3 regions of the Enterobacter sp. AC1 genome follow, and region 3 is predicted to be linked to each of the others. Evidence: predicted binding sites of a transcription regulator. Region 3 holds the regulator's gene; each other region holds the start of a gene.
What was found. The regulator Fur, encoded in region 3, represses iron uptake genes when iron is present. The targets are predictions, from matches to a motif close to ATAATAATGAGAACNACTATCAA.
Positions count from the first base shown of each region.

Region 1 (9,815 bases), on a different contig from region 3:
CAGCGCGCTCGCAGAGCATCTGCCACGGTACGATATTGGCGTGGTGCTCCATCTGGGTGATGATAATGTTATCCCCCGCGTGGACCTGCGCGTTGCCCCAGCTGTTGGCGACAAGGTTGATCCCCTCCGTCGTGCCGCGCACAAACACCAGCTCTTCGGGCGAGCGCGCGTTGAGGAAGGCGGCCATCTGCGTGCGCACGTTCTCCATGCGCTGCGTGGCTTCCGCGCTCAGCGTGTGGATCCCCCGGTGTACGGCGGCGTAACCGTGGCGATAAAACTCGGCCTCGGCGTCCACCACCTGATTCGGCTTCTGCGCGCTGGCCGCGCTATCCAGATAGGCCAGAGGAAGACCGTTTACTTCACGGGTCAGAACCGGGAAATCTGCCCGTACTTTCTCAACGGGAAAACTCATGCTGCGCCTCCAGGCAGACGCTGGCCAATACGCTCCAGCACCTGCTGTTTTAACTGACCATCCTGCAGCGCTTCCGTCAGTTCAGCGGCAAACGCATAGATAATCATTTTCTGCGCCGCCTGCTGGTCGATACCGCGGGAACGCAGGTAGAACATCTGCTCGTCATCGATTCGCCCGACCGTCGCGCCGTGGCTGCATTTCACGTCGTCGGCGTAGATCTCCAGCTGCGGCTTGGTGTCGACCTCCGCCAGGCGCCCTAACAGCAGATTGTTGTTGGTCATCTGCCCGTCGGTTTTAATGGCGTGCTGAGCCACGTTAATCAGGCCGTTAAACACCGCGCGCCCTTTATCACTCACGATGGTTTTGTGCAGCTGCCGGCTGTTACAGTAGCCTTTGTTGTGCTCCAGCCAGGTGCGCGTATCGCATACTTCTGATTTAACCGGCATCGCCAGGCTGTTGATGCGCAGCGTGGTGTTTTCGCCGTTGAGCTGCGTGCTGGTGTTGTGGCGCAGCACCGCCCCACCGAGCAGGAAGCTGTGGCTATACGCCGCCGCGTCCTGGCCCAGCACGATGTCGTTATGGGCAAAGTGGTGGCTCTGCGCATTCTCAAACGCCAGCTTGACGTGGTGAAGCTGCGCGTTTGCGGCGACGTTCATCGTCAGGCGCGACCCGGTAAAGTGGCGGGTATCGTTGAGGCTGACGTAGTGCTCGATTACCGTGGCCTCCGCCCCCTCCGCCAGCTCAAGATGGTGGCGATAGTGTGCGGTGTTGATTTCGTCGCCATCCAGACCCTGAGTGATGTGCATCAGCAGCAGCGGTTTTGCCGGGCGCTGATTACGCTTCACGCGGATATGCGTCACGCCGCGGGCCAGGCTCTCGGTCAGGTGCAGGAAGACTTCAGGCTGAACCGGAGCGCTCAGGCGCTGGCGATCGTCGTTAATCTCAACCTCAAATCCGCAATCCTCGAGCGTGTCGCTCAGCTCGGGGCGGAACTGACCGTCGACGAACACCAGGCGCAGGGCATCAACATTCAGCGCCAGCGCGTCGCGCTGCGCCGGAGTGATTTCCGCCAGGCGGGTCACAAACTCGGCGTTCAGCAGGCCATCAAGCGGGGTGTATTTCCAGTTCTCATGCTTACGCGTCGGCAACCCGAGTCGCAGCATCTGCTGCAGATGCTGCTGCGCCTGCTCGGAGCGCGTGCCCCCCTGGGCTTCAAACAGCCGGTGCCACTGCTGGAGCGCATTACTGCTGTTCGGTAAGCCAGCCATAACCCTGCTCCTCCAGTTGTTTAACCAGCGTGAAATCACCGGATTTCACAATTCGCCCCTGGTAAAGCACGTGAACGTAATCCGGCTTGATGTAGTCCAGAATGCGCTGGTAGTGGGTGACGATAATAAACGAGCGCTTGCCGTCGCGCAGGGAGTTCACCCCGTCAGCAACGATCTTCAGGGCGTCGATATCCAGACCGGAGTCGGTCTCATCCAGTATGCACAGCTCGGGCTCCAGAACCGCCATCTGCAGGATGTCGTTACGCTTTTTCTCTCCGCCGGAAAAGCCGACGTTTACCGAGCGGGTCAGCAGATCTTCCGGCATTTTCAGCAGCTTGATCTTCTCTTCCATCAGGTCCTGGAAGTCGAAGCGGTCCAGCGCCTCAAGGCCGCGATACTTGCGCACCGCATTCAGCGCCGTCTGGAGGAAGAACTGGTTGCTGACGCCAGGAATTTCTACCGGGTACTGGAAGGCCATAAAAATGCCCTCTCCCGCGCGGTCTTCCGGCGACATCTCCAGCAGGTTTTTCCCGTGAAACTCGACCGAGCCGTGGGTTACCTCGTAATCTTCGCGGCCCGCCAGCGTCGCAGAAAGCGTACTTTTCCCGGAACCGTTCGGCCCCATGATGGCGTGAACTTCACCCGGCTTTACGTCAAAATTGAGGCCACGCAGGATCGCTTTGTCTTCTACGCTAACCTGTAAATCTTTAATGCTTAACATGTGCTTTCCTTAACCGACGCTGTGTTCAAGACTAATGGCGAGGAGTTTTTGGGCTTCAACGGCAAATTCCAGCGGCAGTTCAGAGAACACGTCCTTACAGAAGCCGTTAACGATCATTGAGATGGCATCTTCTTCGCTGATCCCGCGCTGCAGGCAGTAGAAGAGCTGATCTTCCCCAATCCGCGACGTCGTTGCCTCATGCTCAAGCTGGGCGGTATTGTTCCGACACTCGACGTACGGGAAGGTGTGCGCGCCGCAGTCTGCGCCAATCAGCATCGAGTCACACTGGGTAAAGTTTCGCGCGTTGGTGGCCGTCGGCATGATTTTCACCAGCCCGCGATAGCTGTTCTGGCTGTGCCCGGCAGAGATGCCTTTCGAGATGATGGTCGATCTGGTGTTTTTACCAATGTGGATCATCTTGGTGCCGGTATCCGCCTGCTGATGGCCGCTGGTGAGCGCCACCGAGTAAAACTCACCGATGGAGTTATCCCCGCGCAGGATGCAGCTCGGGTATTTCCAGGTGATGGCAGAGCCGGTTTCTGACTGGGTCCACGACATCTTGCTGTTTTCACCTTCGCACAGCGCGCGCTTGGTGACGAAGTTCAGGATGCCGCCGGTATTGCCGTCACCCGGGAACCAGTTTTGCACCGTCGAGTACTTCACCTCGGCATCTTTATGGATGATGACCTCTACCACCGCCGCGTGCAGCTGGTAGCTGTCGCGTACCGGGGCGGAACACCCTTCGATGTAGCTGACGTAGCTGCCTTCGTCCGCCACCAGAATCGTGCGCTCGAACTGACCGGTTTTTTCCGCATTGATGCGGAAATAGGTCGAGAGCTCCATCGGAGAGCGTACCCCTTTCGGCACGTAGATAAAGGTGCCGTCCGAGGCCACCGCCGCGTTGAGCGCCGCAAAGAAGTTGTCGTTAGAGGGCACCACGGTCCCAATATACTTTTTCACCAGTTCCGGATGATCGTGGATTGCTTCGCCGAAGGAGCAGAAAATGATCCCCTGCTCGGCCAGCTTTTCGCGGTAGGTGGTCGCCACCGAGACGGAGTCAAAAATAGCGTCCACCGCCACCTCTTTACCCTCACGCACCGGCACGCCCAGCTGGTTAAAAGCCTCTTCTACCTCTTTGCTGAGGAAGCTATTTTCCGCGCCGGTTTGCTGCACCGCGCCGGGCTGCGAAGCGCAGGTGTCATCACAGCTGCCGCAGGAGGGCGCGGAGTAGTAGCTGTAGTCCTGATAGTTCAGTTTGTCATAATGCGCTTTCAGCCAGTGCGGCTCTTCCATCTCCAGCCAGGCGCGGAAGGCGCTCAGGCGAAATTCCAGCATCCACTCGGGTTCATTACGTTTCGCCGAGATCGCCCGAACGACATCTTCGTTGATGCCTTTCGCCAGCTCGTCCGTCTGCAGCTGGGTGAAGAACCCCTCTTTATAGTTGAGGTGCCCACCGCTCCAGGTATTTACTTCACTCGTTGCTTCAGTATTACGAGACATAGTACCGCCTATACCCCAAAGCTTTCGCCGCAGCCGCATTCGTTCTGGGCTTTCGGGTTATGAAATTTGAATAACTGGTTTAAGCCTTCGCGGACGTAGTCCACTTCGGTACCGTCGATAAACGGCATGGCCTGCAGCGCGACGTACAACTTTGCGCCGTCCGTTTCGAACACCAGGTCGTCTTTCTCGGGTTCGGTGACGGTGTCGAGCACGTAACCGAAGCCTGCGCAGCCGGTCTGTTTGACACCTAAACGCACGCCAAGAATCTCTGGCTTTTTCGCCACCAGCTCGTGAATATGCGCCGCCGCCGCTGGCGTGAGCGTTAAGCCGCGCCAGGCAAAATCGGCAGGATTAAAGGTTTCTGAATGCAGTTCCATAGGTCCACCTCATCTGATAAGCCATCAGGGCATAACACCATGTTAGTGATAACGATTATCACTTCAACCCTCTGTCAGCAGGGGCATTCGGCTAAACCGCCCTTTTTGGCTACTTTTATTAAGCATAGACCCTGTGGGAGGATGCAGTCAGGATGGATTTATTTGTTCAATGCATTGATTAATAATGCATTTCGTGACGGCATTTATGACGGAGAGGAGAAAAATAAAATATGCATCGGAAATGCCTATTTTTGAGATAGATTTTCTATTTTCCGTGAAATTAGTTGATTGTCGTAAAATCAGATACTTACTGATAACACACATCAGGCTATAAAGGACAACTCATACATTTATTCGCCCCAAAATGCCCCTACTGATACAGGGGCTAATGACACTTACGGTTTAAAGGCCGGTTTCAGCTGCAGACTTCGCGCGCGAGATGGCTCCCGCATTAAATATTGGATGTTCATAGTTATCGGTTACATCGCGGACCCGGTATATCTTCCATGTGCCTGATTCACGCCGAACGAATACCTGGAGCTCTAATTTCCCTCCGTACTCCTTGCCAATCCATACGGGCAACATTTTGCCGCCCATAAAAGGTTTGGCGTCACCGACAGTGAGTGCCGATATCCACGATGAATCATAGTCCTGCGCATAAGCGAAGTAATCAGATCCAATAAGATCTTGCTCGGGTATCGACTCAATATCATCCAGTCTCTTCAGCGTGTCGGCAGAGACATATTCACGCAGCTCAGACGGCGAATAAATATTGTCGCTGCTGGTAAGAGACATCAGATAAGTAGAGTAAAAAGAACGTACGCGACTCGGCGCACTCTGATCTGGCTTCACTGAGCAAGCGGAGAGCAAGCATGTGCATAACACTATTGCGGCTCGCATCAATTCATCCTGTAAATTTTGAAGGCCGGTTGAGCCGCGCGATACCCCGGGCCAGGGTACATGCTATGCTGTCGGAAATCGGAGATCCATTGTGTCCCATCATACATGGTCATATGCCCGTTGGAGTTTCCTCCCGGATAGGGTTGTATCACAGCCACATCACCGCTCAATAATGTTGAACCCGGTGGAACTTCACGAAATCCTGCTCGCAACAAGGATTTTCCGTAATCTTTTGCGTTTAGCGTTCTCTCCAGGCGTATGCCGCCAGCCGCTATTACCTCCCTGTTAAAGGTAGCACATTCATTATGGGAGCGACCGAGAGCGCGTGACCGGAGGTGTGAAACAGCAGCTTCTTTATTCCAACTCATACTTAGTTCCTTTAAGTCAGTAAGAAGGAAATTATTAAATTAACATCACTAAAATTGTGGGATTAAAAATGCTGTAATTTCATTTTTAATCTCTAAGAACAAAGCGACTGCCGTATCGGCGGAAACAAAAAAAGGCCCTCAAGGCCTCTGACGATCAGTGATGAAATGAAACAGCAAACCCCTGCTCACGCCAGTGGTCTAGCTGTTCCTGCTGACGAGGCGTTGGCGATTTTCCCGTCCAGACGAAGATTTTTTGCCCGGGGAAAAGCTCGGGACGCGGTGAGTCAATCGGTTCAGCCAGCACGTCAATATGCCAGCCCTTCTGCGATAAGCGCGCGGCCTCGAGCCAAAGATGGGTACGGTCATCGCATTCCCAGCCAATAAGGAGAGCGTCCTGACCGGCTTTCTTGCGGGATTCCGCCAGACTCGCAATCGCGAATTCGATCAGCACGCCGTCAAACAGGCTCGCCATGTGACGCACGGTGTTTTGATCCTGATTCATTCGCTGACGGACAGGAGAGATAATATTGTCAATCAGCGGATCCATCGCGTGATCGCGGCGGAATTCACCCATTTTAGCGCGAAGTTTTGCCGGGCTGGCGTAGCGCAGAACGGTCATCATCTCTTCCTGGAACGAGACCCAGTTGCCCTGCGTCAACACTTCCTTGTTTTCCAGCAAGGCTTTCACTTTTCCGACCGAAACGCCGCTTTTCATCAGGCGTTTGATCTCTTCAATGCGCAGGATATCTTCATCGTCAAACTGACGATGACCCCCTTCGCTGCGCTGCGGCTTCAACAATCCATAACGGCGCTGCCAGGCACGCAGCGTAACGGGGTTGATACCGCATCGTTCGGCCACTTCGCCGATACTGTAATAGGCCATTAACTCCCTCACGCTCAGAACTTCCATACCTAACTGCACCAACCTTATCAGATTGTACACACCATTTGTATAACTAAGACCGCATTTCGCTCAGGTGAATGGGCTGCTCCTCCCTTCACCTGTTAATACATTGTTGTATAAAATTTGCAGTTCGTACAGTTAACTCTTCCGGATTGTGTATAGCTTTATCAGAACTCGGATTTTTTCTCTGGCCACGCAATAGACGGAATACCGCCGTGCCGGGGGCTGGCAAAAAGATGTCCCTGGAACTGGGAAATGCCCGCGGACTCCAGCCACATCCACTCTTCCGCCTTCTCCACGCCCACCGCGCAGAACTGGATCTCGAGCGAGGAACAGCATTTGATAATCGCCTGAATGATGGCCTGTCGGGGGCCGCTTTTGTGCACGTTCGCGACCAGATCGCGATTAATCTTAATTCTGTCCGGCTGGAACTGAGCCAGCAGCTGTAGCCCCGCAAAACCGGCGCCAAAGTGATCGATCGCCACGCTGAGTCCCGCACTTTTGAGCTGCCTGACCGAATCCGTGAATTCATCAAAACGGGAAATAGCTTCGCTTTCGGTAAACTCCACCACAATTTGCTCGGGTACAAAACCGTTTGCTTCAATCGCGGTGAGCAGGAAATCCACGGCGTTGGGAATATTAACCAGCGTCATGGGCAGCAGGTTAAGGGATAGCGTCTGGTCCTGTAACCCCAGCGCGCTGGCCATGGAAAGCGCTACCTGCTTGCTCTGCAAATCAGATGCATAAACCTCGTCACGCGGGCGGTTAGCGAAATAGACGCCGGGCGAGCCGCCGTCAGGGGTGCGGATAAGCGCCTCCCAGGAGACGACCTGCTGCATAAACGGATCGACAATCGGCTGGAACGCAAAGCTGCAGTCCGCCCCTTTCGCCACCACCTCAGGCTGTGCGGACAAGCGCGTTTCTTCGGGAACGAAATCCCATGAATCCGCCGGGGGCAGTTCAAAATAGTTCGCTTTTTCAGTGGCCTCTACAAAGGTACGGAAAAACTGCAGCGGGCGGTCGTTATACGTCAGCTGGTAACGCGTCGTTCCTTTGTTGAGCACCTGCTGCAGCACCTCGTCCCTGTCGAAGTGGCGCAAATCAAAAAGCTCCATCCCCACATTGCCAAAGCGCCGGACAGGCCCGTGGTCGCGCATCAGCTCCACCAGATTATGGTGGCGCAGGTCATTACAGATCTGCTCATAGATTGCAGTAACGTGCTCCACTGGCCCTTCAAGCAGCTGGAAAAAATGCGTGCCGTTAAACAGCAGGATCCCCGTCACATTGGATTGCCGGTTTTTACTATTGGCAGCAGCGACCATTGCTTCCAGCGCTTTCACTGGAACGTCCTCGCAGATATGACTACGGTAAATGATGGTTGTGAGCATGCTATTCCTGGGGGTTAGGGTTTTGGCCACAAAAAGGTGGATAAGGATCATTTATAGCACATTAATTGACTGACAAATAATTTACATCTCAATCATTTACGGGAGTTATAGAAACATTTTTCTGCGCTGTACAACTTACCAGTGTTGGACCTTTTTGTACAATATATCCTGTAACGTTACCGGTTCATGACACGCTTATAAAGCAATGAAAATAAAGAGATTTAAAAAATATATCATAAAAACATTAAAAATCTGTACATTTTAAGTGTACAGATTTAGAAATTATGTATACCTTAATTGTAACGTTAGTGATTACGAAATTTTACAGGAGCGAAACATGCAGCAGAAAGGTTACGCCACAGATTCCGCAGCAGCGATCGCACAGTACTTTGAAAAGGCCGTGCTTCCTACTCAACAGGAGACGCTGGGCCAGGTGGTTGTCGAAATCCTCAGCGACGGGCGAAACCTTAATCGCAAATCGCTCTGTACCAAACTGCTCAGCCGCCTCGAAAAGGCAGAGGGGCCGGAAGAGGAAGAGCATTACCACATGCTGCTTGGTCTGCTCTTCGAACGGTAAGGTTATGAATAGCAGTAACGCAGACCGACTGATCGACCAGCTTATCGGTGAAGCCGTTCTCTCTCTTCTTAAGGAGCGGGGGCCAGTGACAACCGAAGGATTGCTGCAGCGTCTGCGGAGCATGAAAGAGCATGAAAAGGATCCCCGGCGGCGGGAGACACTTGCGGTGGTGATTGCCGAAATCGGCTCAAACAGCATCGCCTTTACACGTCGCAGAACCGCGCAAGGACGAACGAAAAGAGAGGGACCTCTCAACGATAACAGAGACAATGTTGTGCCGTTATTTGGAAGTGGAAAACCGTCCGATCCCAAAAAAATACATTGACTGCAATTTAACAGCTACGGTGAGAACAAATGAGACAAAATATTCAGCTTCAACCCGAATACCATTCTGCTTTTTTAGACAGTGCGCTGTCGGAGTACTTCCGTCACGCAGGCGATCGTTTTGCTGAAGAGTCCGCTGTTTTTTCTACTGCAGTACGCTGTGTTCTGGCCTCCGAGGGGCATCTGTCTAATAAGGCAATCATCCTCTGGCTCATTCAGACGCTGGAAGCCACCCACGATGTGGTTCAGGCGGATGTGATTCGTAAGACCCTGGAAATCGTGGTGGGTTACACGATGGACGATCTCTAATTTCTGCGCTCAATGCCTTCCTGACGTGTCATCGTCAAAACTGACGAACAGCCTGACGATGACACGCGCCCTCCCCACATAACATCCTGTAAAATCTGCAAAGTCTACCTGGCACGGATCCTGCTTACCTCCGTTTACGGGACTGGGTTTTCCAGTCAACTTTGCTTCATTTCTTAACAGGTCTGTTATTGATGAAAAAGATCGCCAGCGTCTGCCCGTACTGCGGTGCAGGCTGTAAACTAAACCTTGTCGTTGAAAATAACCGTATCATCCGTGCCGAAGCGGCAGAGGGGGTCACAAACCAGGGCACCTTGTGTCTGAAAGGATTTTACGGCTGGGACTTCCTCAACGATACCCGTCTGCTCACCCCGCGCCTGACTCAGCCGATGATCCGCTACCACAAGGGCGAGGCATTCACGCCCGTTACCTGGGAAGAGGCTATCCGCTACACCGCCCACAGGCTCAGCAGCATTAAAGCGCAGCACGGGCCACGGTCGATCATGACCACCGGCTCCTCCCGCGGAACCGGCAATGAAACAAACTATGTGATGCAAAAATTTGCCCGCGCGGTGCTGAACACCAACAACGTGGACTGCTGCGCGCGCGTCTGTCACGGCCCTTCCGTGGCCGGTTTGCAGGAAACGCTCGGCAACGGCGCAATGAGCAATTCAATCAACGATATTGAACACTCAAAATGCCTGCTGGTATTTGGCTATAACTGCGCGGACTCTCACCCTATCGTCGCCCGGCGCGTGCTGAAAGCGCGT
Region 1 covers NZ_JBNDIZ010000001.1:944,979-954,793, forward strand. The annotation lists gene sufS (cysteine desulfurase SufS) at 1-412, opposite strand, end outside; gene sufD (Fe-S cluster assembly protein SufD) at 409-1,680, opposite strand; gene sufC (Fe-S cluster assembly ATPase SufC) at 1,655-2,401, opposite strand; gene sufB (Fe-S cluster assembly protein SufB) at 2,411-3,901, opposite strand; gene sufA (Fe-S cluster assembly scaffold SufA) at 3,910-4,278, opposite strand; gene M2433_RS04550 (YbjP/YqhG family protein) at 4,681-5,178, opposite strand; gene M2433_RS04555 (hypothetical protein) at 5,178-5,546, opposite strand; gene M2433_RS04560 (MerR family transcriptional regulator) at 5,701-6,429, opposite strand; gene M2433_RS04565 (diguanylate phosphodiesterase) at 6,618-7,838, opposite strand; gene ycgZ (regulatory protein YcgZ) at 8,176-8,415, shown strand; gene M2433_RS04575 (hypothetical protein) at 8,420-8,740, shown strand; gene M2433_RS04580 (biofilm/acid-resistance regulator YmgB/AriR) at 8,770-9,048, shown strand; gene fdhF (formate dehydrogenase subunit alpha) at 9,240-9,815, shown strand, end outside.
Region 1: the regulator Fur is predicted to act here: its motif matches at 4,318-4,340, upstream of sufA (Fe-S cluster assembly scaffold SufA).

Region 2 (9,815 bases), on a different contig from region 3:
ACGAGGGGGCAATCAAGGAGCCGGGGAACCTGCGCTTTGACGTCCTGCAGGACCCGCGCGTAAAAACCCGGTTCTTTATCTACGAGGCCTATAAAGACGAAGAGGCGGTGCTGGCGCACAAGCAAACCCCGCACTATCTGGCGTGCGTGGATAAGCTCGAGGAATTGATGTCGGAACCGCGCAAAAAGCGCAGCTTTGTGGGGTTGTTGCCGGAGTAAAATATCCCCCTCAGTATGAGGGGATAGATTTTTATTCGATTATTTTTTTTAACATTGCATCGGCAGTATAGTTTTCAATGACTTGAGGATCGACTGCTGGGATGGCTTTGTTTAAAAAAGTATGTAATTTTTCAGGGTTGTCATGTCCCCAAATAAATATTCTGTCTTGATCATAGAAAGGTGATTTATTTATTTCAAGGTTGGTAGTTATTAGTTTTTTATTATAAAATAAAGCTTCAAGAGCTCTTAATGTTAAGCCAATCTGACCTGGTCTGTTGATCTCAATAAGAACATCAGCATGTTGAGTTTTTGATAGGTTATCAAAATAATCGATTTTTTTATTTTTGCAATAGGGAGGCAAAACTATTTCGTCATTAGATATTAGGTTAAAATCAATGTCATAACCATAGTTTTTAATTAGGTTATATATTTCCTTGATTTTTTCCTCTCGGTAATTATCATGAGCACCAACATAGTAGCAAATTTTATTCGTTGTGCATGTCAGAGATTTTATATCGTACTGATCGCTCGTGAAGCTAAGAAAGGGTGGCAGATAATTAAGGTTATATATATTGCAGTCACCTTGATCAAAACTGTATATTTTATCGAAAACGTTTGATATTTCATCAAGATAATTTTTATTCGGTCCCAAAAGTCCTTTTGCCATCATATTAGTATTAAGTTTTTCAATAGTATCCCTCAGTACTACAATTTTTCTTGATGGGACGTGAGAGAGTAATTTTATAAGTGGCAAAGTACTATACCCATTACATACGATTAAATCATCTTTACCGATGTTTTTAAATTTTAGCCAGCTATGTAATTTGTTATGCGCGTTTTTAAAGAATTCCCATGGGATTTTTTTGTTCAGCGACTTATAATTACGTAAAACATGATTAATTAATTTGACATCATGGCTTTTGGCCAAGTTCTCAATCATTAATTTACCGTAATCGGCATTCCATTCTAAAAAATAAACACGCATTTTTTTTACCTTCATGTTGTATGAGATAATTTTACAAAAAGATGTTCATACGGAGCAAGATAAAATTAGGCATTAAAATTCCAATAATTGGCTGTATGTTGTGGCCCCCGGCATCAGCCGCTGCAGGCTATCCACCAATTCCTCTCCCGCCTCTTCCAGCGCCGCAAGCGGCATTGACGGCAGGCTCTCAAGAATAAACCACATGGTTTGCGCCTGGCTGTCCAGACGCGTCCGTATCCCCTGGCGCCAGTTCCAGCGGCGGCAGGTGACGCCGAGATCGTCGCGCCAGATAACCTCGCCCGGTTCCGGATGTTCCACCACCGGCTGTCCCTCTTTGAAGGTATCAAACGGCTCGCTGCCGTCGGCCAACGTCAGACGCGGCGCGCCTGAATAAGCCGCGAGATTTTCGCCGCCAACCGGAATGGCGTAGCGAATGCTCACCGCGTTATAAATATCCACCACCGGGTCCAGCGGCGGCAGCGAGCCGTCTTTCAGCACCCGCTTACGCAGGGCGGATGCCGAGCAGGGCGTGCGTTTCGGTTTCGCACCGAAGGCTTTAAACACCTCATCCCAGCCTGAAAGGTGTGCAGCAGCCCATGGCACATCATCATTAAGCATCTGCTGGCAGGCCTGCGCCAGCGCGGCAGCCGCCACCTCCGGGTGGGTAATCGGCGCAGCTTCAACCAGAATGCTCAGCGCCCGAAAGCCTGGGGCAATCCCGGCAAGACGCGAGTCTATTGACGGCGTAACGAGAGACATAAATAATCCTGTATTGACTGTTTTATACCATGGTAGTGACCAATGACTGATAAAGTCAATATAATGACTACGCAGGGCGCCGACGTTGCCCAGGTAAGCCTGGCCGTGGCGAACCGCATCCGCAACTGGCGGAAAGAGAAAAAACTGTCGCTGGACGAGCTGTCCCGCCGCGCCAGCGTCAGCAAAGGCATGCTGGTGGAGATCGAAAAGGGCGCTGCCAACCCCAGCATCGCCATTTTGTGCAAGCTGGCCGCCGCGCTCGGGATCTCAGTGGCGGATATCGTTAACGTCTCCAGCGAGCCGCAGGTGCACGTTATCGAAGAGGCTGCAATTCCGGTGCTGTGGCAGGGCGCACGGGGCGGTTACGCCAGGCTGCTGGCGGGCACCGCAGGCCCGGATATGATTGAGCTATGGCAGTGGGAGATGCAGCCGGGAGAGCGCTTTACCTCTTCGGGGCATCCGGCGGGAACCTTTGAGCTGCTGCACGTGAACGAAGGGATGTTAACCCTGACGGTGGACGAGACGCTAACGCAGGTTGCTGCCGGGGCGTCGGCGGTGGCGAAAACGGAAGCCGCGCACGGCTATGCCAATGAAGGCGTTACTGTACTTCGCTTCACCATGACGGTGGCGGAGTTTCACCGATAAAAAGCAGCCCGGTGGCGCTACGCTTACCGGGCTAACATATGCAGTATTTGGTAGGCAGGGTAAGCGTAGCGCCACCCGGCGTTGATTACGCCTCTTCCACGCTCACGCGCAGCGCTGCCAGCGCTTTGCGTGCCGCTTTCAGCACCTGCTCACACTGCTCAATGGTCAGCGTCAGCGGCGGTTCAATGCGGATGGTTTTCGAGTTGTTCAGCGTGCCGGCCACCAGCACCCGCTGGCGGAACATCTCGCTCGCGAAGCTGTAGCCGATTTCGTTATCAACAAACTCAATAGCCATCAGCATCCCTTTGCCGCGCGCCTCCTGAACCAGATCCGGATATTCACGCCCCAGCTGGCGGAAGCCGTCCAGCAGCATGTCGCCTTTCTGCTCCGCCTGCGCAGGCAGGTTTTGATCCAGCAACACGTTGATGGTCGCCAGCGCTGCCGCACAGGCCAGCGGGTTGCCGCCAAAGGTGGTGGTATGCAGGAACGGGTTGTCGAACAGCACCGAGAAGACCTCTTCGGTTGCAACCGTCGCACCAATTGGCATAACGCCGCCGCCCAGCGCTTTCGCCAGGCACAGGATGTCCGGCTGAACGTTCTCGTGCTCGCAGGCAAACATCTTGCCGGTGCGACCCATCCCGGTCTGGACTTCGTCGAGGATCAGCAGCGCGCCAAACTCATCGCACAGCTGACGCACGGCAGGCAGATAGCCCTGCGGGGGGAGGATCACGCCGCCTTCTCCCTGGATAGGTTCCAGGATCACCGCGGCCACGTCATCGCCGGTTTTACGGCATTCAGTCAGCACGGTGCGCATGGCGTTGATGTCGCCGAACGGCACGTGGCGGAAGCCCGGCAGCAGCGGCTTAAACGGTTTGCGGAAGGTGGATTTAGCGGTAGCGGACAGTGCGCCCAGGGACTTACCGTGGAACGCGCCGCTGGTGGCGATAAAGGTGAATTTCCCGCGCGGCGACTGGTACGCTTTGGCGAGCTTAATCGCCGCTTCGACCGATTCCGTGCCGCTGTTGCTAAAGAAGCTGTATTTCAGCTTGCCGGGCGTTAAGGCCGCCAGCGTTTTCGCGAGCATGGCGCGAAGCGGGTCGAGCAGCTCCTGGCTATGGAGAGGTTGTTTCGCAAGTTGATTCTGTACGGCGGAAACCACAACTGGATTACGGTGCCCCACGTTGAAAATGCCAAAACCACCCAGGCAATCGATAAACTCCTGTCCCTGGGTGTCGACAAGCGTGTTAAGACTCCCCGCTTGCCACTCTACGGCTCCGTAATCCCCGCCGGCGGTAACAGATTTGCGATACTCCAGAAAACCAGGATTGACGTGCTCTTTAAAGTAATCGATGACCTCTCGGTTAAGTTGTTTCATCTCCTCATGATCGAGCGTTCGCTTTTCAATGAGATTCAGTGCGTGCGCGGTACAGGCAAGAGCCGAGGCGCTGGAAGGTAACCTGTTCAAAATATGCTCCCGGGGATCGCGTATCACATGATACTGAGTTAAGTATTGCAGGGATTACGCCACTTCAGATGCCTTATCGAAAATCGGGATAAACGCCAGGTTAAAATAATGTTGCACAATATTTAATCATGCCGATACAACCGAAACGGGATTTAGCGGGACACGCCAGAGCGCATCAAGAAGGGATGAAAGGGGCGGCTGCACTAAAGCAGTGCATGTGCTGCGACTTTAGCGAGCATTAACTAATCCTACTTTGTGGGTAATTTCTTAGTGAAAGTATTTGAAATCAATGAATTATAAAATCGTACAAAAAGTATGGTTTAAGTCAAATCTGCGATCTTCATCAAGTTTAACAACTAAAGATAAATTGTTTACCGCCGAAATAACAATGACCCACAAAATTAACATTCAAATAACCTGCAAGGGATGCCCACGATGTCCTCTCCAACCTATGTCACCCAGAATGAATATCCTCTGGACGATGACACCACCTTAATGTCTACCACTGACGTCCACAGCTACATCACCCACGCCAACGACACCTTTGTGCAGGTGAGCGGCTACCCGCTCGATGAGCTGACGGGCCAGCCGCACAATATGGTGCGCCACCCCGATATGCCAAAAGCCGCGTTTGCCGATATGTGGTACACGCTGCAGCAGGGCGAGCCCTGGAGCGGGATCGTCAAAAACCGGCGTAAAAACGGCGACCACTACTGGGTGCGTGCTAACGCGGTGCCGATGGTGCGCCGCGGGCAGGTGACGGGCTATATGTCGATCCGCACGAAGGCCACAGCGGAAGAGATTGCCGCCGTGGAGCCGCTCTACCGGGCGCTGAATGCCGGGCGCTGTAAAAAACGTATTCACAAAGGTCTGGTGGTGGGAAAGGGCTGGCTGGGTAAACTGCCGGCCATGCCGCTGCGCTGGCGCGTGCGCGGCGTGATGGCGGCGCTCTTTGCCCTGCTCGCCGCCTCGCTGGTCGCGACCAATGCAGGCTGGACGCCGCTCGCCGCTGCCGCGGTGGTGATGTTGTTGGGGACGCTTCTGTTTGAGCAACAGATTGTCCGCCCTGTAGAGAATGTGGCGCGACAGGCGCTGAAGGTCGCAACCGGCGAGCGCAACAGCGTGCAGCATCTGAACCGCAGCGACGAGCTGGGGCTGACGCTGCGCGCGGTAGGGCAGCTGGGCCTGATGTGCCGCTGGTTGATCAATGACGTCTCGAGTCAGGTGGTGAGCGTGCGGGACGGCAGCGACAGGCTGGCGCAGGGCAATGAAGATCTCAACGATCGTACGCGTCAGACCGTGGCCAACGTGCAGCAGACCGTCGCGACAATGAACCAGATGGCCGCTTCCGTTCAGAGTAACTCTGAAACCGCCGCCGAGGTGGACAAACTCTCGGTCGCCGCCAGCGGCGCGGCGACGAAAGGGGGCAACGCGATGCAGACCGTCGTCAAGACCATGGATGACATCGCCGACAGCACGCAGCGAATTGGCTCGATTACGTCCCTGATTAACGATATCGCTTTCCAGACCAATATTCTGGCGCTGAATGCGGCCGTTGAGGCGGCAAGGGCAGGGGAGCAGGGGAAAGGTTTTGCCGTGGTCGCGGGCGAAGTTCGCCATCTCGCCAGCCGCAGCGCCAGCGCAGCGAATGATATTCGTAAACTGATTGATGCCAGCGCCAGCAAGGTACAGTCCGGCTCCGAGCAGGTTCACGCCGCAGGCCGCACGATGGATGATATTGTCGAGCAGGTGAAAAACGTGACGCAGCTGATCGCTCAGATCAGCCACGCGACGTCCGAGCAGGCAACCGGGCTGTCAGAGTTAACCCGCGCGGTGGCCGAGCTCGACAGCATCACGCAGAAAAACGCCGACCTGGTCGAGGAGAGCGCGCACATTTCTGCGATGGTGAAACACCGCGCCGGACGTCTCAAGGATGCCGTGACCGTGCTCCATTAAGCCGTCATGTTCCGGAAAAGCCGTTTATACCGTAAGGCATAAGCGGCTTTTCTATTCTCTAGATGTGACTATTAATGAGGTTTGTTGTTAACTTAATATTAAATAACTAAAAAAAGTGCCTCAGTTATTTATTCCCGCCTAAGTCAATTCTTCAGAATGCTATTTCGAAAAAACCCCGTCAGGTGGTCTGGTAACGATCGATGGAGCAATATTAATAGCCTCTACCTATCCATTGTGAGGGTTATGAAATAAAAAAACGATCAAAGTCATAAAGTTAGCGAATTCGTTACCGATAACAGCGATCGTCTGAGAAATAATCACATCGATGGAGAAAATATGTTCCTACATGACGTAAAGATCGGCACGAAATTATTTCTGGCGTTTGGGTTCTTTATTGTCCTGATGGCGATCAGCGCAAGCTTGTCTTTGCTGAGTCTGAACCGGGCAAATAATGGGATGCAGTCCATTATTACCAGTGACTATCCAACCACGGTAAAAGCGAACCAGTTAATCGATAACTTCCAGGAATTTATTAGCACTCAACAGCTGATGCTGCTGGACGAACAGGGCACCTACACCGGGCAATCTCAGCAGCACCTGAAAGCGATCAGCGAGCACATCACGGTGATCCTGGGCGAGCTGAACAACGCGCTGCAGGATCAAAAATCTCAGCAGGTGCTGGCGGAAATCCGCAGCGTGCGCCAGCAGTATCTGGACTCGCGCTACCGTATTTTGCAGGCGGTGCAGAACAACAATCGTGCCGGCGCCATTCAGGAGATGATGACCACGACCCTCGCCGTGCAGCAGGCTTACAAAGCGAAGGTGAAGGAGCTGATCGCCATTCAAAACAGCGAGATGCAGAGCGCAGGCGCGCAGGTGGAAGGGGATTTCAGGTCTAACCGCCTGCTGCTGATCCTGATCACCCTCTTTAGCGTCGCGGTCGGCAGCCTGATTGGCTGGTTCATCGTGCGTGCTATCACCCGCCCGCTCGGCGAGGCGGTGCATTTTGCTAAAGCGATTTCAGAGGGCGACCTGACCGGCAGCATCACGCCGCACGGCAAAGACGAAACGGGTCTGCTGCTGCATGCGCTCATGGAGATGAAGACGCGTCTGCTGGACATTGTGCAGCAGGTGCAAACCGGCTCGGAGAATATCTCCAGCGCAGCCGCGCAGATTGTCGCCGGGAACCAGGATCTGGCCGCGCGCACGGAAGAGCAGGCAAGCTCGGTTGAACAGACCGCCGCCTCGATGGAGCAGATCACCGCGACGGTGAAAAACACGGCCTCGCACACCGGGGAAGCGACCAACCTCTCGGCAGATGCCGCCACGGTGGTCAAAAACAACGGCGAGATGATGAAGCAGGTGACCAGCAAAATGCGCCTGATTAACGAGACGTCGAACCGGATGTCCGACATTATCGACCTGATCGACGCCATTGCTTTCCAGACCAACATTCTGGCGCTGAACGCGGCGGTGGAAGCGGCGCGCGCCGGAGAGCACGGTCGCGGCTTTGCGGTGGTGGCCGGTGAGGTGCGTCAGCTTGCCCAGAAGAGCGCGTCGTCTGCCAGCGAAATCCGCGAGCTGATTGAAAGCTCAACCAGCCAGACCCAGGACGGGATGAACCTGGTCGAGAAAGCGAGCGCGCTGATCAACGGGATGGTGGGCAACGTGGAGGAGATGGATGCGATCCTGCGCGAGATCCGCCAGGCCAGCCATGAACAGACGGAGGGGATCTCCCAGATCAACAGCGCGATTGGCCTGATTGATGCCACCACCCAGCAAAACTCCGCGCTGGTGGAGGAGTCCGTGGCGGCGGCGGCCTCGCTTAACGAACAGGCGATGCACCTGAAAGAGCTGGTACGCGTCTTCCGCGTGAGCGAGCACGCCCCGGCTTAATCCAGCTGGGAGATCTCCAGCGCCGCGCGGTCAATCACCCCGACGATTTGCCTGAGCTGCGCGTCGCTGAGCTCTCCCTGATTCACCTTCAGGTCTAACACCGCTTTGAAGTTATCCAGCGCCCGCTTCATCTGCGGGTTTTTGCGCAGCTGAAAGCCGACGGAACGCGCTTTGATACGTGCCCGTATGTTCTCAAGCTGCTCCTGGTTTTCATCCAGCCACTGCTGGCCCGCAGCGGTAATCGTAATTCGCTTACGCCCGCTCTCTTCTTCCGTAATAGCGATAAACGTCTGATCCTGAAGATAATCGAGGGTCGGATAGATCACCCCAGGACTGGGGGTGTAATTCCCCTGCGTCAGGTTCTCTATCTCTTTGATCAGCTCATAGCCGTGGCTCGCGCTGCGGGTCAGGATGTCCAGAATCACCAGCCGCAGGTCGCCGTGGCCAAAAAAGCGCGGTCGGCGCCCGCCGCCGTCGTGTTCATGTCGCATAATATGCCCTTCAATTTGATATATCTAAACTATATCTAAGATATATTCAGATGCAATCTAAAAGATCTTGCATTTTTTCTTATTAGTAATCATTATCATTTGAAAATTGATTTAGATATATCGTATTCACCAGAGAAGGGGCTAAAAATGGCATCTACCCGTTACCCACAGCGCGTTCGTAATGACCTGCGTTTTCGCGAGCTGACGGTGCTTCGCGTTGAGCGCGCCAGCGCGGGTTTCCAGCGCATTGTTTTAGGCGGCGAGGCGCTGGAGGGCTTTAGCTCCCGCGGGTTCGACGACCACACCAAAGTCTTTTTCCCGGCGTCCGGGGCAACGTTTGTTCCGCCGGTGGTTACCGATGAAGGCATCGAGTGGGGCGACGGCGTGCGTCCGCAGGCGCGCGACTATACGCCGCTGTACGATGAGGCCCGTCATGAGCTGGTGCTTGATTTCTTCGTTCATGACGGCGGCATCGCCAGCCGCTGGGCGGTTGAGGCGAAAGTGGGCGACAGGCTGACCATCGGCGGCCCGCGGGGTTCGCTGGTTGTGCCGGAGGATTACGCCTGGCAGCTGTACGTGTGCGATGAATCCGGCATGCCCGCCCTGCGTCGGCGCTTAGAGGGCATTGCTAAACTGCCGGTTCGCCCGGAGGTTCATGCGGTAGTGACGGTTGGAGACGCGTCTTATAAGGAGTATCTGGCGCACCTGAGCGCGTTCGACATCACCTGGGTGGTGGGCCACAGCGAGCAGGCGGTAGCCGACCATCTGGCGGCGCTGAGCGTCCCGGCGGATGACTACTTCATCTGGCTGACCGGGGAAGGAAAGGTGGTGAAAACGCTGAGCCGTCAGTTTGAAACCGACGCGATTGACCCTCAGCTGGTGCGTGCCAGCGCATACTGGCACGCCAAATAGTCACGCGGCGGAATCCAGCTGCGCTTCGTTCACCTGATGTTCGAGCGAGGCGCGGACCTCGTGCAGCGCTTTCTCCTGCTGAGCGAAGTACGCTTCCATATTGCTCAGCGACGAGACCAGAAGCCAGGACTCCTCTTTCTCAAGCTCCGCCAGCTCGTTCACTAAAATGTCGATCTGCTCGCGCACCTGCGCCATTTTTTTGCGGATACGTTCCAGATCGTTCAGCCTGTCGCTGGCCATCAGCGGCTCGAAGCCCTGCTGCAGTCGGGCCACCAGAGAGCGAATGGATTTAACGTCGCCGCGCTGCTTCGCCTGGTTGAGCTGCACCATCATCGCGTTAGCTTCTTCTTTCAGGTCGTCCGCCACCAGATCAGGGTGGCAGAGCTTGCTCGCCTGTCGCCAGAGACGCTTCAGCTCGTTCCGATCTTCTTCCGAGAGATCTTTGCCCTTGCGCAGCCGCACTTCGGCATCGTGATGCTGCTCGCGAT
Region 2 covers NZ_JBNDIZ010000006.1:108,785-118,599, reverse strand. The annotation lists gene lsrG ((4S)-4-hydroxy-5-phosphonooxypentane-2,3-dione isomerase) at 1-218, shown strand, start outside; gene M2433_RS17255 (hypothetical protein) at 250-1,203, opposite strand; gene M2433_RS17250 (B3/B4 domain-containing protein) at 1,276-1,962, opposite strand; gene M2433_RS17245 (helix-turn-helix domain-containing protein) at 2,005-2,607, shown strand; gene ygjG (putrescine aminotransferase) at 2,693-4,072, opposite strand; gene M2433_RS17235 (methyl-accepting chemotaxis protein) at 4,508-6,028, shown strand; gene M2433_RS17230 (methyl-accepting chemotaxis protein) at 6,365-7,924, shown strand; gene M2433_RS17225 (PadR family transcriptional regulator) at 7,921-8,415, opposite strand; gene M2433_RS17220 (siderophore-interacting protein) at 8,563-9,327, shown strand; gene M2433_RS17215 (hypothetical protein) at 9,328-9,815, opposite strand, start outside.
Region 2: the regulator Fur is predicted to act here: its motif matches at 8,492-8,514, upstream of M2433_RS17220 (siderophore-interacting protein).

Region 3 (9,815 bases):
TAGGATGCAGCTGCAGGCAGCTGATGGTCCACATATGGTTCACGTTGCCTTCAACGGCAGCCTGCAGCGCCTGCGCTTTCACGCCGCCCAGGACCAAAATCATCACTTCTTCGGCATCCAGCAGGGTGCCTACGCCTACGGTCAGAGCGTATTTTGGAACCTGGTTAACGTCACCGTCAAAGAAGCGGGAGTTTGCCACGCGTGTGTCATGGGTCAGCGTTTTAATACGCGTACGGGAAGCGAGAGATGACGCCGGTTCGTTAAACGCGATATGACCGTCGTTGCCTACACCGCCCATGAACAGGTGGATTTTACCGTAGGAACGGATTTTTTCTTCATACTGACGGCATTCTGCGTCAATATCCGGCGCGTTTCCATTCAGCAGGTTAATATTTTCAGATGGAATATCAACGTGATCAAAGAAATTGCGGTGCATAAAGCTATGGTAGCTTTCCGGATGTTCTTTCGGTAAGCCGACGTATTCGTCCATGTTGAAGGTCACAACATGTTTGAAGCTAACCTGGCCTGCTTTGTGCATCTCTACCAGGGCTTTATACGCGGTCAGCGGAGTACCCCCCGTCGGGAGACCCAGTACGAAAGGACGATCGGCGGTCGGTTTGAACGCGTTAATGCGGTTAACGATATGGCGAGCGGCCCATTTGCCGACTTGTTCAGCAGTTGCCAGGGGAATCAGTCTCATTGTTCACCTCAAGAGTTAAAGTAGAAGAGTGGGCGGATGGCTATCGGAACCTGATGCTTAAGCGTAACCTGGAACCTTTCAGGCCGGATCAATCCGTCTTGATTTTTCGAATGATAAAATAAGTTTTCGTTGTTAGCCAGTGAAAGGGAGGGTAATAAACGATATTTGGTGACAAAAATCACAAAAAGTACGCGTTTAATTTGCGATACGAATTAATTTTTCACACACTCACAATGCCAGTGAATCATCAACTGTATATAGAGTTCGTGACACAATAAAAAACAGAGCTGAGAACATGCCTTAAACGGGGTCTCATAGGGGGAAGAAAGTGAGTATTCTAGGTTATTTACAAAAGGTTGGTCGCGCACTGATGGTGCCGGTCGCCACGCTGCCTGCCGCAGCCATCCTGATGGGTGTCGGCTACTGGATCGACCCCAACGGCTGGGGTAACACCAGCGCGCTGGCGGCGTTCTTTATCAAGTCAGGCTCCGCCATTATCGACAACATGTCCGTGTTGTTTGCAATTGGTGTGGCTTACGGTATGTCCAAAGACAAAGACGGTGCCGCTGCGCTGACCGGTTTTGTCGGTTTCCTGGTGTTAACCACTCTCTGCTCGCCTGCAGCGGTGGCCATGATCCAAAAAATTCCGGCGGACCAGGTTCCGGCGGCATTCGGTAAGATCAGCAACCAGTTTGTCGGTATCCTTGTGGGTATCATCTCTGCCGAACTGTACAACCGCTTCAGTAGCGTAGAGCTGCCAAAAGCGCTGTCGTTCTTCAGCGGTCGTCGCCTGGTGCCTATTCTGACCTCCTTTGTGATGATCTTTGTTGCGTTCATCCTGATGTACATCTGGCCGGTGATCTTCGACGGTCTGGTGAACTTCGGTGAACACATCCAGAAACTGGGCTCCGTCGGTGCGGGCGTGTACGCGTTCTTCAACCGTCTGCTGATCCCGGTTGGTCTGCACCACGCGCTGAACTCCGTGTTCTGGTTCGACGTTGCGGGTATTAACGATATCCCTAACTTCCTGGGTGGCGCACAGTCCATCGAAGCAGGTAAAGCGGTTGTCGGTATTACCGGTCGTTATCAGGCAGGCTTCTTCCCAATCATGATGTTTGGTCTTCCAGGCGCTGCGCTGGCTATCTACCACTGCGCGCGTCCAGAAAACAAAGCGAAAGTGCTGGGTATTATGATGGCGGGCGCGTTTGCGGCCTTCTTCACCGGTATCACCGAGCCGCTGGAATTCTCCTTCATGTTCGTGGCCCCTGTGCTGTACGTGATCCACGCTGTGCTGACCGGTATCTCCGTGTTTATCGCGGCAAGCATGCACTGGATTGCGGGCTTTGGCTTCAGTGCGGGTCTGGTGGATATGGTGCTTTCTTCCCGTAACCCGCTGGCAACCCACTGGTGGATGCTGATCCCACAAGGTCTGGTGTTCTTCGCCATCTACTACATGGTCTTCCGTTTCACTATCACCAAATTCAACCTGATGACCCCGGGTCGTGAACTGGCCGTGGCCGGTAGCGAAGCGGATGGTCAGGATGTGAACGTGAGCGGTGTTCAGGATCAGGACGTATCAGGCCTGGCGCGTCAGTACATTGCAGCTGTTGGCGGTTCTGACAACCTGACCGGCATTGATGCCTGTATCACCCGTCTGCGTCTGAACGTGAAAGATTCTTCTCTGGTAAACGAAGCGCTGGCAAAACGCCTGGGCGCGTCCGGTGTTATCCGCCTGAACAAAACCAGCGTGCAGATTATCGTCGGCTTCGTTGCGGAAAAAATTGCCAACGCAATGAAAACGACCGGCCCGGTTGCAGCCGCTGAAGCAAGCGCTGCGCCCGCTGCGGCCCCTGCTGCTGCAAAACCGCAGGCGGTACCTAACGCCAAAACGGTTGCCGCGCTGGTATCTCCCGTCACCGGTGAGGTCGTTGCGATTGAGCAGGTGCCTGATGAAGCGTTCGCCAGCAAAGCGGTCGGTGACGGTGTTGCGGTGAAACCAACGGACAAAACCGTTGTGTCTCCTGCTGCCGGTACCATCGTGAAAATCTTCAACACCAACCACGCGTTCTGCCTCGAAACCGAAAATGGCGCGGAGATCGTTGTCCACATGGGTATCGATACCGTTGCGCTGAACGGTCAGGGCTTTACTCGCCTGGTGGAAGAGGGCGCTGAAGTGGTGGCCGGTCAGCCGGTTCTGGAAATGGATCTGGACTTCCTGAACGCCAACGCGCGCTCCATGATAAGCCCGGTGGTTTGCAGCAACATCGACGACTTCAGTGGCCTGGTCATCCAGGCGAAAGGTCAGGTGGTTGCGGGTCAAACGCCGCTGTATGAGATTAAAGGCAAGTAATCGCTCCTGAGTAGAGTCATGCCTTAAGCGGCGGGGGATATCCTCCGCCGCTTTTTTTTGCAGCAAATGCCCCCATTATTTTCTTCAGAGCCGTTTTAAGGGTTGTCACTACGTCCGGCTTATAAGATCATATGCCGTTATACGTTGTTTACGCTTTGAGGAATCCACGATGAGTGAGGCAGAAGCCCGCCCGAGTAACTTTATTCGTCAGATCATCGATGAAGATCTGGCCAGTGGTAAGCACACCACAATTCATACCCGCTTCCCGCCGGAGCCAAATGGCTACCTGCATATCGGGCATGCAAAATCTATCTGCCTGAACTTTGGCATTGCCCAGGACTATCAGGGGCAGTGCAACCTACGTTTCGATGACACCAACCCAGTAAAAGAAGACATCGAATACGTTGAGTCCATTAAGAACGACGTGCAATGGCTGGGCTTCAACTGGTCTGGCGATATCTGCTACTCCTCTGACTATTTTGATCAGCTGTACGCCTATGCGGTAGAGCTTATCAACAAAGGTCTGGCGTACGTCGACGAGCTGTCTGCTGACGAGATCCGTGAATATCGCGGTACGCTGACCGCACCGGGCAAAAACAGCCCGTTCCGCGATCGCAGCGTGGAAGAGAACCTGGCGCTGTTTGAAAAAATGCGTGCCGGTGGCTTCGAAGAGGGCAAAGCCTGCCTGCGTGCCAAAATCGATATGGCGTCTCCGTTCATCGTGATGCGCGATCCGGTGCTGTACCGTATTAAATTTGCTGAACACCACCAGACCGGTAACAAGTGGTGCATCTACCCGATGTACGACTTCACCCACTGCATCAGCGATGCGCTGGAAGGCATCACCCACTCCCTGTGTACGCTGGAGTTCCAGGACAACCGCCGTCTGTATGACTGGGTACTGGATAACATCACCATTCCTGTGCATCCGCGTCAGTACGAGTTCTCTCGTCTGAATCTGGAATACACCGTGATGTCCAAGCGTAAGCTGAACCTGCTGGTGACCGACAAGCACGTTGAGGGCTGGGACGACCCGCGTATGCCGACCATCTCTGGTCTGCGTCGTCGTGGTTATACTGCCGCGTCTATTCGTGAGTTCTGCAAACGTATCGGCGTGACCAAGCAGGACAACACCATTGAAATGGCTTCTCTGGAATCCTGCATTCGCGAAGACCTCAACGAAAACGCACCGCGCGCGATGGCGGTCATCGATCCGGTGAAGCTGGTTATCGAGAACTATCCGCAGGGTGAAAGCGAGCTGGTCTCCATGCCTAACCATCCGAATAAGCCGGAAATGGGCAGCCGTGACGTGCCGTTCAGCGGTGAAATCTGGATCGACCGCGCTGACTTCCGCGAAGAAGCCAACAAGCAGTACAAGCGTCTGGTGTTGGGTAAAGAGGTGCGTCTGCGTAATGCCTACGTCATCAAGGCAGAGCGCGTAGAGAAAGACGCGGAAGGTAACATCACCACCATCTTCTGTTCATATGACGCTGAAACGCTGAGTAAAGATCCGGCGGACGGCCGCAAGGTGAAAGGCGTTATTCACTGGGTGAGCGCATCCCACGCGCTGCCGGTGGAAATTCGTCTGTACGATCGTCTGTTCAGCGTGCCAAACCCGGGTGCTGCTGAAGACTTCCTGGCGACCATCAACCCGGAATCTCTGGTGATCAAGCAGGGTTATGCGGAGCCTTCCCTGAAAGCCGCTGAAGCGGGTAAAGCGTTCCAGTTCGAGCGTGAAGGTTACTTCTGCCTGGACAGCCGTTACAGCACGGTGGAAAAACCGGTATTTAACCGTACCGTGGGTCTGCGTGATACCTGGACCAAAATCGGCGAATAATAACGCTGCATTGGTCAATGAGAGACAAACGCCGCTTATTGCGGCGTTTTTTTATTTAACGATCATATCGTTAAAGCAGGGGGGTAATAATATCGTGGAAAATATCAGGTCAATGTGGTGCTACTTATTTTTCTGAAAAAAGTTTGTTTTTTATCATCAATACGCAATTTGTAAAAAGTAACAGCAATTAACGATCTTACCCTCTGAAATTTAATGGCTTGCCCCGCCAAATCTCGCCCTCCGGTAAATGTTACAAAGCACTACCAATTATGTGCACTTCGTCATAATCCTGACTTTTGTCCGCTGAAAAGCATTGATAATTCGCGTCGCGAAAAATAACCTAAAGACGGTAGTTAATTCGAGGGTATTTATAACTACCCCTGACCATTTGGTCTTTTTTATTTTCGCCGTTTCAGGCGTTTTAATTCGTCAAAGAGGAATAATCTATGCGTACGTTCAGTGGCAAACGTAGTGCGCTGGCGCTGGCTATTGCCGGTGTGACAGCAATGTCGGGCCTGGTCGTTACACCAGAGGCGAAAGCCGCGGGTTTCATCGAAGATTCTACCCTCACGGGCGGTATTTATTACTGGCAGCGTGAACGTGACCGTAAAGACGTCACTGAAGACAAATACAAAACTAACCTTTCTCACTCCACCTGGAACGCCAACCTGGACTTCCAGTCGGGTTATGCCGCGGATATGTTCGGTCTGGATATTGCTGCGTTCACCGCAATCGAAATGGCGGAAAACGGCGACAGCGGCCACCCGAACGAAATTGCCTTCTCCTCCAGCAACAAAGCCTATAAAGAAGACTGGTCCGGGGATAAGAGCGGAATCAGCCTTTATAAGGCCGCAGCGAAATTTAAATACGGCCCGGTATGGGCGCGCGGTGGCTATATTCAGCCAACCGGCCAGACGCTGTTAGCGCCGCACTGGAGCTTTATGCCGGGTACCTATCAGGGGGCAGAAGCCGGGGCGAACTTTGACTACGGTGATGCGGGTGCGTTGAGCTTCTCTTATATGTGGACCAACGAGTATAAAGCACCATGGCACATCGAAATGGACAAGTTCTACCAGAACGATAAGAAAACCAAAGTAGATTATCTGCACTCGCTGGGTGCGAAATACGACTTCAAAAACGATCTGGTTCTCGAAGCCGCATTTGGCCAGGCGCAAGATTATGTCGATCAGTACTTTGCCAAGGCCAGCTATAAGTTTGATGTCGCGGGTAGCCCGCTGAGCACCAGCTACCAGTTCTACGGTACGCGCGACAAGGTCAGCAACGGTGGCGTCAATGATATTTATGACGGCACCGCGTGGTTACAGGCGCTGACCTTCGGCTACAAGGTCGGTCAGGTTGATTTGCGCCTGGAAGGCACATGGGTTAAGGCGGAAGGGCAGCAGGGGTACTTCCTGCAGCGTATGACCCCGACCTATGCATCGTCCAACGGCCGCCTGGATATCTGGTGGGATAACCGTTCCGACTTCAACGCCGACGGCGAGAAAGCGGTCTTCTTCGGCGCAATGTATGACCTCAAAAACTGGAATCTGCCTGGCTGGGCCGTGGGTGCCTCTTACGCTTACGCCTGGGATGCAAAACCTGCCGATATGGCAACACCGGATGCCTACTACGATCCAAACTATCGTCTGAAAGAGTCCTCCTACAGCCTGGATGCTATCTATACCCTGCAGGATGGTCGCGCGAAAGGCACGATGTTCAAACTGCACTTCACCCAGTATGACAACCACTCCGATATCCCGAGCTATGCGGGCGGTTACGGCAACATCTTCCAGGACGAACGTGACGTGAAATTCATGGTTATCGCACCGTTCACCATCTTCTGATGAATCGTCCGGCGGGTTAGCGCCCGCCGGACCGGAGACTGCACATGATAAAAAAAATCGTAATTGTCGCGCTGCTGGCGTCGGGGCTGGTGGCGTGTGCTCAGACTCAGGCCCCTCAAGAAGACTCCCGTCTCAAGGAGGCCTACAGCGCGTGCATCAATACCGCTGAAGGCTCGCCGGAGAAAATTCAGGCCTGCCAGAGCGTGTTGAATGTGCTGAAAAAAGAGAAAGCGCATGAACAGTTCGCAACGCAGGAAAATGTTCGCGTGATGGATTACCAGGCCTGTATCCAGGCGCGTAAAACCGGTAACGATCAGGAAGTGGCGAAGCGTTGCGACCAGATCTGGAAAGAGATCCGCAGCAGTAACAGTAATTAACCTGCTGTTATCATGCCCGGTGGCGCTAAGCTTACCGGGCTTTTTTATGCCTGAAAACAGGAAAAAAAAAAGCCAACCTTGCGGCTGGCTCAGAGTATGAATACTGATTATTTTGCGTCGTGCGCGTGGTCATCTTCGCGGCAGTCGCCTTCAGCGCAGTGACCGTAAAGGTACAGGCTGTGGTTGGTCAGGCGGATGCCATGACGCGCGGCGATTTCACGCTGACGTGATTCAATGGAATCATCGCTAAATTCAATGACCTTGCCGCAATCGAGGCAGATCAGGTGATCGTGGTGCTGCTGCTGGGTCAGTTCGAAAACAGATTTACCGCCTTCGAAATTATGACGGGTAACAATGCCCGCGTCGTCAAACTGGTTCAGCACGCGATAGACGGTAGCCAGCCCAATCTCTTCACCCATGTCGATAAGACGTTTGTAGAGGTCTTCCGCACTGACATGGTGATTGTCTGGACCCTGAAGCACTTCGAGGATTTTTAACCGAGGAAGCGTAACTTTCAGGCCAGCCTTCTTTAATGCGGTATTGTTGTCAGTCATGCGGAATCTGTCCTGTTGCTAAACGATTCACTTCTGTAGGAAGTGACAGAAAATGCACCCGGGATAATGCGTCTCATTATAGAACTGCCATGGCTAAATGAAAACTGCAAGTCTCAGGCAAAATATGCTTATAAAAACGTGGTATCACCAACAAACTTGTTCAAAGGAAAACCACGTTTATCAGGGAGACATTGTACAGGTCTGGACGAAAAAGTTAAAAGATTGTAGCGATTAATTTAATCGGTTTGACCTGGAGCACTGGCGCAGCCGCCGCTGCGCCGCGGAAGAAATCAGGCGTTAAGAATATCGTCCAGGTGCAGTTCCTCACGGATCTGCTTAACCCATTTCTCAACGCGCTCTGCCGTCAGCTCTGGCTGACGGTCTTCATCAATGGCCAGACCCACGAAATGATCGTCATCGGCCAGGCCTTTAGACGCTTCGAAGTGGTAACCGGCAGTTGGCCAGTGGCCAACGATCGCTGCGCCATTCGGCTCAATGATGTCGCGGATAGTCCCCAGCGCGTCACAGAAGTACTCGGCGTAGTCTTCCTGATCGCCGCAGCCAAACAGGGCGACCAGCTTTCCGTTGAAGTCGACTTCTTCCAGCGTCGGGAAGAAATCATCCCAGTCGCACTGGGCTTCACCGTAGTACCAGGTTGGAATACCCAACAGAAGAATGTCATAGCCTTCGAGATCTTCTTTGCTGCTCTTGGCGATGTCATGCACATCAGCAACGTCTTTACCGAGCTGTTTTTGAATGTTTTTTGCGATATTTTCGGTATTGCCGGTATCACTGCCAAAGAAAATGCCGATGATTGCCATGAGTAAAATAACCTCTTGAAACTTAATAGTATGGTGGCGCAATTTGGCCACGGATAAGGGCAATAATAGCAGAACTGGCAACCCTGCGGAAACAGCTATCGCGCAGGACTGCACTCTGTGCTACATGAAAAGGGCGATAAAGGGGATTTTCAGACTTATGCCTGGCTGCGTAACGTCTCAAGCTGGGCGATCAACATCTCTTCAATGAGCTCGCTGCGGCTGATATTCCGCGCGTCAGCCAGCTCGTTAAGCGCATCGACGGCGTCGGCGTTAAGCTTCAGTTCGACACGCTTAAGCCCACGATTTTTATCGCGTTTAAGCTGATTGCGTTTATTGATACGCAGCTGTTCATCGCGCGAGAGCGGATTCGTCTTGGGTCGTCCCGGTCGACGCTCATTCGCGAACAGATCTAGTGTCGTACGGTCCGTTTGTTCTTTGGCCATGATTCTGAGACTTCGGGGGAAACACGCCGCCCTGCTAATGCCCGGGCGATAAGCGCGCCATCATACATCACCAAAAACGGCACGCCAACGACTGGAAGCCCGCAGCCTTCCAGTCGCTCTCTTTTTAATCAATTTGCAGTATCAGCAAGATAGCGGCGAATGGCGCGCAACACGGCATCAGGTTTTTCAGCATGAACCCAGTGTCCGGCCCCGGCAATCACGTGGGCGCGCGCCTGCGGGAATTGTGCCAGCAAGGTGTCGCGGTACGCGTCGGTAACATAAGGAGAGTTACCGCCACGAATGAAGAGGGTAGGGTGTGGCCAGGCAGGTACCGTTTCCCAGCCCACGATATTATTGTACTGCGCCCAGAGCACCGGCACGTTAAAACGCCATTGTCCGTCAACAAACGACTTCAGCAGGAACTGCACGACGCCTTCTTCATCAAGATGGTCACGCATGACCGCAGCCGCCTGCTGGCGGGTCGCAGCGCCCGCTTCAGTGACCGCATTGATGGCAGCAAAAATCTCGTCGTGACGGCGGACGTCATAATCCACGGGCGCGACATCAATTACCACCAGGCCGTTAATACGTTCCGGCGCAAGCGCCGTCAGGGCCATTACCGCTTTGCCGCCCATTGAATGCCCGATGAGTGTTACCTTCTGCAGGCCGTTGGCGTCCAGCGTATCCAGCAGATCCTGTGCCATCGCGGCGTAGGTCATTTCGTCTGAACGCCCGGAAAGACCGTGATTGCGCATATCGACCTGTAAAATATCGTGGTCGGTAACCAGATCGCGCGCCAGCACGCCCAGGTTATCCAGGCTGCCAAAAAGCCCGTGAACCAGTACGATGGGAGAATTATTGTTCGGCGATTGTGCAGTTTGCGCTCGGG
Region 3 covers NZ_JBNDIZ010000002.1:396,496-406,310, forward strand. The annotation lists gene nagB (glucosamine-6-phosphate deaminase) at 1-700, opposite strand, end outside; gene nagE (N-acetylglucosamine-specific PTS transporter subunit IIBC) at 1,029-3,050, shown strand; gene glnS (glutamine--tRNA ligase) at 3,220-4,887, shown strand; gene chiP (chitoporin ChiP) at 5,334-6,731, shown strand; gene chiQ (ChiQ/YbfN family lipoprotein) at 6,779-7,108, shown strand; gene fur (ferric iron uptake transcriptional regulator) at 7,216-7,662, opposite strand; gene fldA (flavodoxin FldA) at 7,953-8,483, opposite strand; gene ybfE (LexA regulated protein) at 8,639-8,926, opposite strand; gene ybfF (esterase) at 9,055-9,815, opposite strand, start outside.